DNA from 2 places in the Blautia luti genome. Region 2 is predicted to be linked to the other one. Evidence: riboswitches for the same ligand, from Rfam matches in the RefSeq annotation. Region 2 holds a riboswitch; the other holds the start of a gene.
The links. Region 2 has a riboswitch for FMN ahead of ribD (bifunctional diaminohydroxyphosphoribosylaminopyrimidine deaminase/5-amino-6-(5-phosphoribosylamino)uracil reductase RibD). Riboswitches for the same ligand answer to the same signal wherever they lie in the genome.
Positions count from the first base shown of each region.

Region 1: another riboswitch for FMN. It lies ahead of R8695_RS14540 (ECF transporter S component); the one in region 2 lies ahead of ribD (bifunctional diaminohydroxyphosphoribosylaminopyrimidine deaminase/5-amino-6-(5-phosphoribosylamino)uracil reductase RibD).

Region 1 is NZ_AP028156.1:3,136,670-3,141,222, reverse strand. Features, by position in the region: gene R8695_RS14545 (glycoside hydrolase family 13 protein) at 1-1,500, shown strand, start outside; FMN riboswitch at 1,563-1,695, shown strand; gene R8695_RS14540 (ECF transporter S component) at 1,872-2,507, shown strand; gene R8695_RS14535 (NUDIX hydrolase) at 2,669-3,283, shown strand; gene R8695_RS14530 (glycoside hydrolase family 3 protein) at 3,302-4,553, shown strand, end outside.
Region 2 is NZ_AP028156.1:2,548,999-2,553,551, forward strand. Features, by position in the region: gene R8695_RS11770 (bifunctional 3,4-dihydroxy-2-butanone-4-phosphate synthase/GTP cyclohydrolase II) at 1-670, opposite strand, end outside; gene ribE (riboflavin synthase) at 749-1,396, opposite strand; gene ribD (bifunctional diaminohydroxyphosphoribosylaminopyrimidine deaminase/5-amino-6-(5-phosphoribosylamino)uracil reductase RibD) at 1,377-2,486, opposite strand; FMN riboswitch at 2,732-2,846, opposite strand; gene R8695_RS11785 (AAA family ATPase) at 2,932-4,422, opposite strand.

The sequences.
Region 1 (4,553 bases), 590 kb from region 2:
GATGATAACGGCTATGATATTTCTGATTACAGAAAGATCTATAAAGATTACGGAACCATGGAAGATTATGAAACTCTCCTTGCAGAGGCGCATAAAAGAGGAATTAAGATCCTTATGGATCTGGTTGTAAACCATACTTCTGATGAGCATTCCTGGTTCATCGAAAGCCGTAAATCTAAAGATAACCCGTACCGTGACTATTATATCTGGAGAAATCCGGTGAATGGGAAGGAACCAAATAACTGGGGCGGAGTATTCGGCGGTTCAGCCTGGGAATATGATGCACAGACAGATATGTACTATCTTCACCTGTTTTCCAAGAAGCAGCCGGATCTGAACTGGGAGAACGACAAGGTTCGCCGGGAAGTTTATGATATGATGAACTTCTGGTGTGAAAAAGGAATCGATGGTTTCCGTATGGACGTGATCAGTATGATCTCCAAGGATCAGACATTTCCGGACGGAGAGACTCACGGAGGACTTTATGGAGATTTTGGACCATACAGTGTCCATGGACCAAGAGTACATGAATATCTTCAGGAAATGAACCGGGAGGTGCTTTCCAAATATGATGTAATGACTGTGGGAGAGACTTCAGGAGTTACTATTGAGGAAGCACAGAAATATGCAGGTGATGATCGAGAAGAGCTGAATATGGTATTCCAGTTCGAGCATGTGGAAAATGATGGCGATAATGGCAAATGGACGACAGAACGGTATGATTTCAAAGAGTTCAAGAAGATCATGATCAAATGGCAGGAAGAACTGGCAGGAAAAGCATGGAACAGCCTTTTCCTTGGCAACCATGACCAGCCAAGAAGTGTATCCAGATTCGGAAATGATAATCCTGCTTACCGCGACATTTCAGCCAAGATGCTGGCAACCTGTCTTCATATGATGCAGGGAACCCCGTATGTATATCAGGGCGAAGAGCTTGGAATGACTAACGTCTATTTCGACAAGCTGGAGGACTACAGGGATATCGAAAGCCTTCATTATTTCACTGAGCTGACAGAAACAGGCAGACTGACACCGGAGTATATGATGAAATGTCTGATGCTCAGAAGCCGTGATAATGCCAGAACACCAATGCAGTGGGATACTTCCGCAAGTGCAGGTTTCACTACAGGGGAACCATGGATCAAAGTGAATCCAAACTACCAGCAGATCAATGCAGCAGACCAGTTAAAAGATCCAGACTCTGTTTTCCATTATTATCAGAAGCTGATCCGCCTGCGTAAGGAAATGGATATCATCGTATACGGAGAATTTGAGGCTCTGTACCGTGACCATGACCAGATCTTTGCTTACATAAGGAAGCTTGGATCAGAGAAGCTGCTTACAGTATGCAATTTCAGTGCACAGGAAGCGGAAATGGAACTTCCGGAAACATTCGCAGAGGGAACTCAGTGCCTGATCACAAATATGGGCAGAACAGCGTTTGACAGGAAAATTGTCCTGAATCCATATGAAGCATTTGTGCTTTATAAAAAAGACTGAAAAATCAATAAAATCTCTTGAAATGAGTATGCGTATATAGTATAATCGGTTTCAGTTAAAAGAAAATTCTTCGGGGTTGTGGTGATCAGCATAGCTGAGATTCCCTACCGGCGGTTATAGTCCGCGACCCGCTTCGGCGGCTGATTTGGTGAAATTCCAAAACCGACAGTATAGTCTGGATGAGAGAAGAACACGAGATATTTACCATACGTGCTCAGTACCCCGGATCAGTGATCCGGGGTTTTTTATATGATGGAGATTACTTTCGAAATAAAATAGCTTCATTATATAAGAAGCTTGTGGAATTTTCTTTTAAACAGGATGTGCAGAAAGCAGATCCATAAAGAAAAATTTCAAAGGAGAGAAACAGTATGAGTGAACAGGTATTAAGAAGTGGAAATGTAGTAGCGAGAAGTAAGACAAGGACGATCACGCAGGTGGCCATGCTTGGCGCCATTGCCGGAATCCTGATGAATCTGGAGTTTCCTATTCCTTTCCTGGCACCATCCTTTTATCAGTTGGATTTCTCTGAAATTCCTGTACTGATCGGTTCTTTCGCAATGGGACCTATCGCCGGAGTACTGATCGAACTGGTAAAGATCCTGGTGCATCTGGTATCTAAGGGAACTATGACAGCAGGTGTAGGAGACCTGGCGAACTTCATTTTCGGATGTACATTCGCAGTACCGGCAGGACTGATCTACCGCTATAAATCTGTTAAGAGCAGAAAGCACGCAGTAGTGGGAATGGCAGTAGGAACTGTTCTGACAGCAGTAGTTGCATGTTTTATCAATGCATTCATTTTACTTCCGGCTTACGGAAAAGCTTTTGGAATGCCAATCGAAGCATTCATTGAAATGGGAAGCGCAGTACACAGTTCTGTAAATAATCTGCTGACATTTGCAGCGATCATCATTTTCCCATTCAATATTTTTAAATATGCACTGACATCCCTGATCGTATTCCTTATTTATAAGAGAATCCGTGTAGTTCTTAAAGGGGACTGATGGATCATAAAATGAAATTAGAGAAATGGCCGTAGAATTAAAATCTACGGCCGTTTTTTATGCTCACAGGCTTAAAAAAACTATGAGAGTGTGATAAGATAAAACAGATGAGACAGACGTTAGCATGTGATAAATAGAAACAGGGAAAGGAAACAAAAACAATGGGACAGATACATGACATTGAGAAACTGACAGACAGTAAATTCGTGAATTTATACCACATAAATGCCACCAGTGTTCACAACACTCCGGTATCATATTTCGTGGCATCCCGTGCGAAAAGCATTGAGCAGATGAAAATTAAAACCAGGGAAAATACACCGGACGGTGTGATCATTTACAGTCTCTACGGAGAGAAACGGGATAAGGTTGTACTGGTGCGTCAGTACAGATATACCATCGGGGATTATATCTATGAATTTCCGGCTGGTCTGGTAGAACCGGATGAAGAATTCCACGAAGGCGCAGTAAGGGAAATGCACGAAGAAACCGGGCTGAAGTTCACACCTCTGAAGGTGAACCCTGCATTCGAGAAACCATATTTCACAACAATCGGAATGACCGACGAATCCTGTGCCACTGTTTACGGTTATGCAGAAGGCGAGATCAGCAAAGATGCCCAGGAAGATTCCGAGGAAATCGAGGTTGTGCTTGCAGACAGAGAAGAAGTAAAAAGGATCCTGAAAGAAGAAAATGTTGCGATCATGTGTGCCTATCAGCTGATGCATTTTCTTCAGGATGACGAACCATTTGCGTTTTTAAAGAAAGAACTTTGATAAGGGAGGATTAATAGAATGGGAAAATGGCAGAGAAGCTTTTACCAACCGGTACTTCCGCTGGGAGAAGATGGAAGAAAGGTAACAGGAAGTAAAGAACACATTGCACTTTCCAGAATGGCAGCAGGAGAAGGAATGGTCCTTCTGAAAAACGAGAAAAACACGCTTCCGATCCGGAAAGGAACGAAAGTGGCACTCTTTGGCAAGGGCACAGTAGATTACGTAAAAGGTGGCGGCGGAAGCGGTGACGTAACTGTGGAATATATCCGTAACCTTTACGAAGGAATGAAGATCAAAGAGGACGAGGGAAAAGTAGAAGTCTTCGATAAACTTGCGAAATATTATGAGGAAAACATCCGGAAACAGTACGCAGAAGGCGCAGTACCTGGCATGACTGTGGAACCGGAGATTCCGGAAGACCTTCTGCAGGAAGCAAGAGCATACACAGATACTGCGGTCATTACGATCTGCCGTTTCTCAGGGGAAGGCTGGGATCGAAAATGTGAAGCTGCACAGGATGGATATGTCATGGATGGAGATGAGAAGAAACAGGCAGACTTATCTGCGAAGATCTTCGAGGATGGCGATTTCTGCCTTACAAACGCAGAGAATGCCATGGTGGAGAACGTAAAAAAAGCATTCCCACATGTGATCGTAGTGATGAATGTGGGCGGTATCGTAGACACCAAGTGGTTTAAAGACTGTGACGAGATCCAGTCAGTCCTGATGGCATGGCAGGGTGGTATGGAAGGCGGACTTGCAACAGCAGATGTGCTGTGTGGTGATGTGAATCCATCTGGAAAACTGTCTGATACTTATGCCAAAAATCTGGAAGATTATCCGTCCTCAGCGAACTTCCATGAATCTGCATTTTATGTAGATTACACAGAAGATATTTATGTAGGATACCGCTATTTCGAAACGATTCCGGGAGCAGCAGAGAAGGTAAATTATCCTTTCGGTTACGGTCTTTCCTACACAGATTTTGATTGGAAAGTAACAGGTGCTTCCGAAGAAAACGGTGTGATCACAGTTCTGGCAGAAGTAACCAACATCGGAAAAACAGCCGGAAAAGAAGTGATCCAGCTCTATTACGGAGCACCCCAAGGCAAACTTGGCAAGCCAGCCAAAGTACTGGGAGCATTCAAAAAGACAAGCCTTCTCCAGCCAGGTGAACGCCAGATCCTTACCCTGAAACTTCCGGTAAACCAGATGGCATCCTACGATGACCTGGGCAAAGTATGCAAATCTGCCTATGTTCTGGAAGCAG
Region 2 (4,553 bases):
ATGCCATAAATTCTCCATATTTGGTAGGCATTTTTGTAGTCGTCACGCGATCCACCAGAATATCATGGCATTTACGGTAGTTCTGAATATCTTTGATCGTTATGAATTTCAGATTCCACTTTACGGCAAGCTCCCGCAGCTCAGAGGTCCGCATCATAGTACCGTCTTCTCTCATAATTTCACAGCAAAGCCCACACTGTTTTAATCCTGCAAGTCTGCAGAGATCTACCGTTGCTTCTGTATGTCCGTTTCTTTCCAGTACACCATTCTTCTTTGCCAGAAGCGGAAACATATGTCCGGGACGTCTGAAATCTTCGGGTTTTGCATTCTCATCCACACATTTCATGGCAGTAACAGATCGTTCCGCTGCGGAGATTCCTGTACTGGTACTGATATGATCTACAGAAACCGTAAAAGCAGTCTCGTGATTATCAGAATTTTCCTCTACCATCTGGGGAAACTGCAGTTTTCTGACATATTCCTCAGACATCGGCATGCAGATAAGTCCCTTTCCATGAGTTGCCATAAAGTTAATATTTTCTGTTGTGGCAAACTCTGCCGCACAGATAAAATCTCCTTCATTTTCTCTGTCCGGATCATCCGTTACCAGAATAATTTTTCCATTTCGAAGTTCTTCCAGAGCTTCTTCTACTGAATCAAATCTGTTCATTATTTCTCTCCTTATGCGCTATATTTTTCTGCTGTTAACCGGGCAAAATCATCCGTATTGGCCGCTTATCTGATCTGGTCAAAATCCATACTTACTCAGAAAATCTCTTGTAATATTGCTTTTTGATGGCTGTTCTTTCACAGGTGTTATTAATTTCTCCACATATTTTCCAATAATATCTGTCTCAAGATTAACCATATCCCCTTCTTTACGTTCTCCGAGAACTGTAATCTTTACTGTATGAGGAATTGCAGAGATAGAGAAATCTTTTTCCGAAACTTTTGCCACTGTAAGGCTGATTCCATCAATTGTTACAGAACCTTTTATGACTATATATTTCATGATCTGGTCTGAGGTCTGAATCGTGTACCATACAGCATTATCATCTCTGTGGATTTTTGTGATTCTTCCCGTTCCATCTACATGCCCTGCAACAATATGTCCTCCGAATCGTCCATTTGCAGGCATTGCCCTTTCCAGGTTTACATGCTGCCCCGGTGAAAGCTGAATCAGCGCAGAACGGTTCAATGTTTCGTGCATCACATCTGCCGTAAAACCATTTTTCAGACATGCAGTTACAGTAAGGCAGATTCCATTTACAGCTACGCTGTCTCCTGTTTTCAGGTCATCCAGTATTTTCTCTGCCTGTATCGTAAATACCGCTGAATTTGCTCCTTTTTTTATTTTTTTTACAGTTCCCAGTTCTTCAACAATTCCCGTAAACATTTCTCTTCACCTCACTCTCTATAAGAAAATCATCTCCCAGTCTGATTATTTCACTGTTTTTTAATAATACTGCGCTGACAGGATCAGGAAATCCCTTTCCTTCCACCGGCGTCTTTGCTTCTTCGCCTCCAAAAAGTTTAGGTGCTATATAAGTCTGAACTTTCTGAACAATACCGCTTTCCAGTGCTGACCAGTTTAAAGAACCCCCTCCTTCCAGCAAAATACTGTCTATCCTTGCAGCTCCCAGAAGTTCCATTAATCTGTTTAAATCTATGTGTCCGTTTTTCTCCGGAACATACAGAACCTGGCATCCCATTTCTTCATAATTCTTTATCTTCTGCTGGTCTTTACTGCTGCTTGCAAGGATTGTAGGAATTGTCTTTGCTGTTCTTACAATCTTAGATGTCAGTGGTGTTCTCAGATGGGAATCGCAGATAATACGCACAGGATTTCTGCTGTTTTCCAGTCTGCAGGTGAGCATCGGATCATCTGCCAGCACAGTTCCCACCCCAACCATAATTCCTGTATATTTCAGTCGCTGTTTCTGTACATGAATTCTGGCAGCTTCTCCTGTCACCCATTTGGATTCACCTGTATATGCGGCAATTTTTCCATCCATAGTCATTGCATATTTCATGACCACATACGGTTTTTTATTTTGGATGTAATAAAAGAATGCTTCATTCAATTTATCACACTCTTCTTTTAAAATATTTTCTGTTACTTCAATTCCATGATCCTTCAAAATCCGGATTCCTTTTCCTGCAACCAGCGGATTAGGATCTGATGATCCGATGATCACGCGTCTGATTCCGGCCTCCAGGATTGCATTCACGCATGGAGGCTGTTTTCCATAATGGCAGCAGGGTTCTAAAGTAACATATATAGATGCACCTTCGGGTTCTTCCGTACACACTGCCAGAGCTTCTCTCTCCGCATGGAGTCCACCGTATTTTCTGTGATATCCCTGACCAATGATCCTTCCGTTTTTAACGATCACAGCACCTACCATCGGATTAGGTGCTGTAAAACCCATTCCTTTTTGTGCCAGTTCCAAAGCCATTTTCATATACTGCCTGTCCTGTTCTATATCCGTTGTGTTTTTCAATCCATCATCTCCTGCTCTTTTATAACAATTCCATAAAATAAAGCCCCGGTGTTTTTTCAACATCCAGGGCTTGGTAATTAATATTTGATATGAATTATCTTCCAATGAATCTGACTCTTTATTTCATCACTGAAATCACTTTAATTGATATAAAAAAGCTCTGGAATAAATTAATTATTCCAGAGCAGTCAGCTTTCATAGATCAGTTAATTCTTCTGTATCTCTACTGTTATCTTCTTTCATCCAGACTGTACTGTCGGCTTCGGAATTACACCGAATCATGCCTTACGGCTCGTGGGCTTTACCACCGGTAGGGAATTGCACCCTGCCCTGAAGATCTTATTTTATTTTTATCAGCAATTTTTACAATTTACCTTGCTGATGTCTGACAGTATACTCTTAACTTTTATCTCTGTCAAGTTTTTTTTCAGGAAAGTAACCCTCTTACCATCTCTGCATTAAATGTCACACCTGTCAGGTGATCTACTTCAATCTGATACAGGGCATTGGCTGCGATATGCTCTGCTGCCTGTTCCAGATCACGAATACCGCTTGTATTTTTATGCAATTCAACGATGGCATCCAGACCGTCTTCTGTTACTACACATTCTTCTGCTTTCAGGCTCATGCGTTTCAGAACTTTCGGAAGAACGTATTTGGAGAAGATGATCTTCTTCTCTTCTGATGTATAATCCGGGATATCAATCACCGCGAAACGGGACATCAGAGGTGCGCTGATCTGGGATTTATCGTTTGCCGTAGCAATAGGATAAACGCCCACTGTAGGCACCATACATTCCATATAGTTATCTGTAAATCCAAGGTTGTCAAGCAGAGTAAGAAGTACGTCTGCAGGATTTCCGTTGCCCTTACCTGACGCTGCTTTATCAAGCTCGTTGATAATAAATACAAGATTGGATTCTCCTGCTGCCGAGAAGGCTTCCATGATGATTCCGGGCTTTGCGTTTGCATAGATTCTGGAACTTCCTGTAAGCTGTTCCGGATCATTGATGGAACTCATGTCCAGAGTTGTCCAAGGCAGTTTCAGGATGCGGGCAACTGCGTATGCAATCTGGGATTTACCTGTACCCGCAGGGCCTACAAGGAGAAGTCCGTATGCAGGAAGTGTATGGGTACGGTTGATCTGGATGATTGTTTCAATGATACGCTGCTTTACAGATTCCATTCCGTAGAGTTCCTCATCAAGGATCCTGCGGGCTTCCTGAGGATCGATTGCTTCAAAGTAATTGCTCTTCCACTGTACATTCATCATGATGGAAAGTGCTCTCTGAGCATGACGTCTCTCCTCCGGAGATACTTCGTGTGAACGGGCAACTGCAAGGTTTCTTCTCGCCCAGAGACGGATATTGTCCGGCAAGGTTCTGCCTGCGCAGGTCATAAAATCAGTAATGCTCTGGATGCTTGTCAGCTTCATTTCATCCCCTGTCTCTTCCTCATCTTCATCCTCAATAATCTCTGCCGGCGCACTGCTTGCCAGAAGTCTCTCGATCATAAACTGAAGAAATCCGTCCTCTGCGGAAAGCTTGGTACCGCCACCAAATGCTGTCTCACGGATCTTATAAACTGCATATCCGTTCTCCTGGTTCTGTCCGGAAAGACGTACATTAATGTGGTTCTCTCCAAGCCATTTCAGAAGGCTTACGAATCTGGAATCAATGCTTAAAATGTCTGCGCTAAAGTTTCCGTCTTCTTCTTTAAATTCAAAGGAAGTACGTTTGATCGGATTGGTAAAGATACCGCAGGAATGGTGTTTCCACTGGCGGCTGCTGTTGTCCAGGATCATAATCGGTTTCTCAGGAGAAGTCTCCTTTTCATTGGACTGGAAAGTAGTATAGGTACATTCAGACTGTACACCTGGTTTCTTATCTGAAGCACCGCTGAAATCAAATACTGGCATGGTGATTACTCCTTTTATTTTATCCTTGTTCCGTGTAATTTTTAATTTATAACTCTTTATTATTCTAGCAGAATCTTTCGTTTTAATCAATTCCAGAAACGTACTTAATGCATATTTATTCCGTCAAAGTC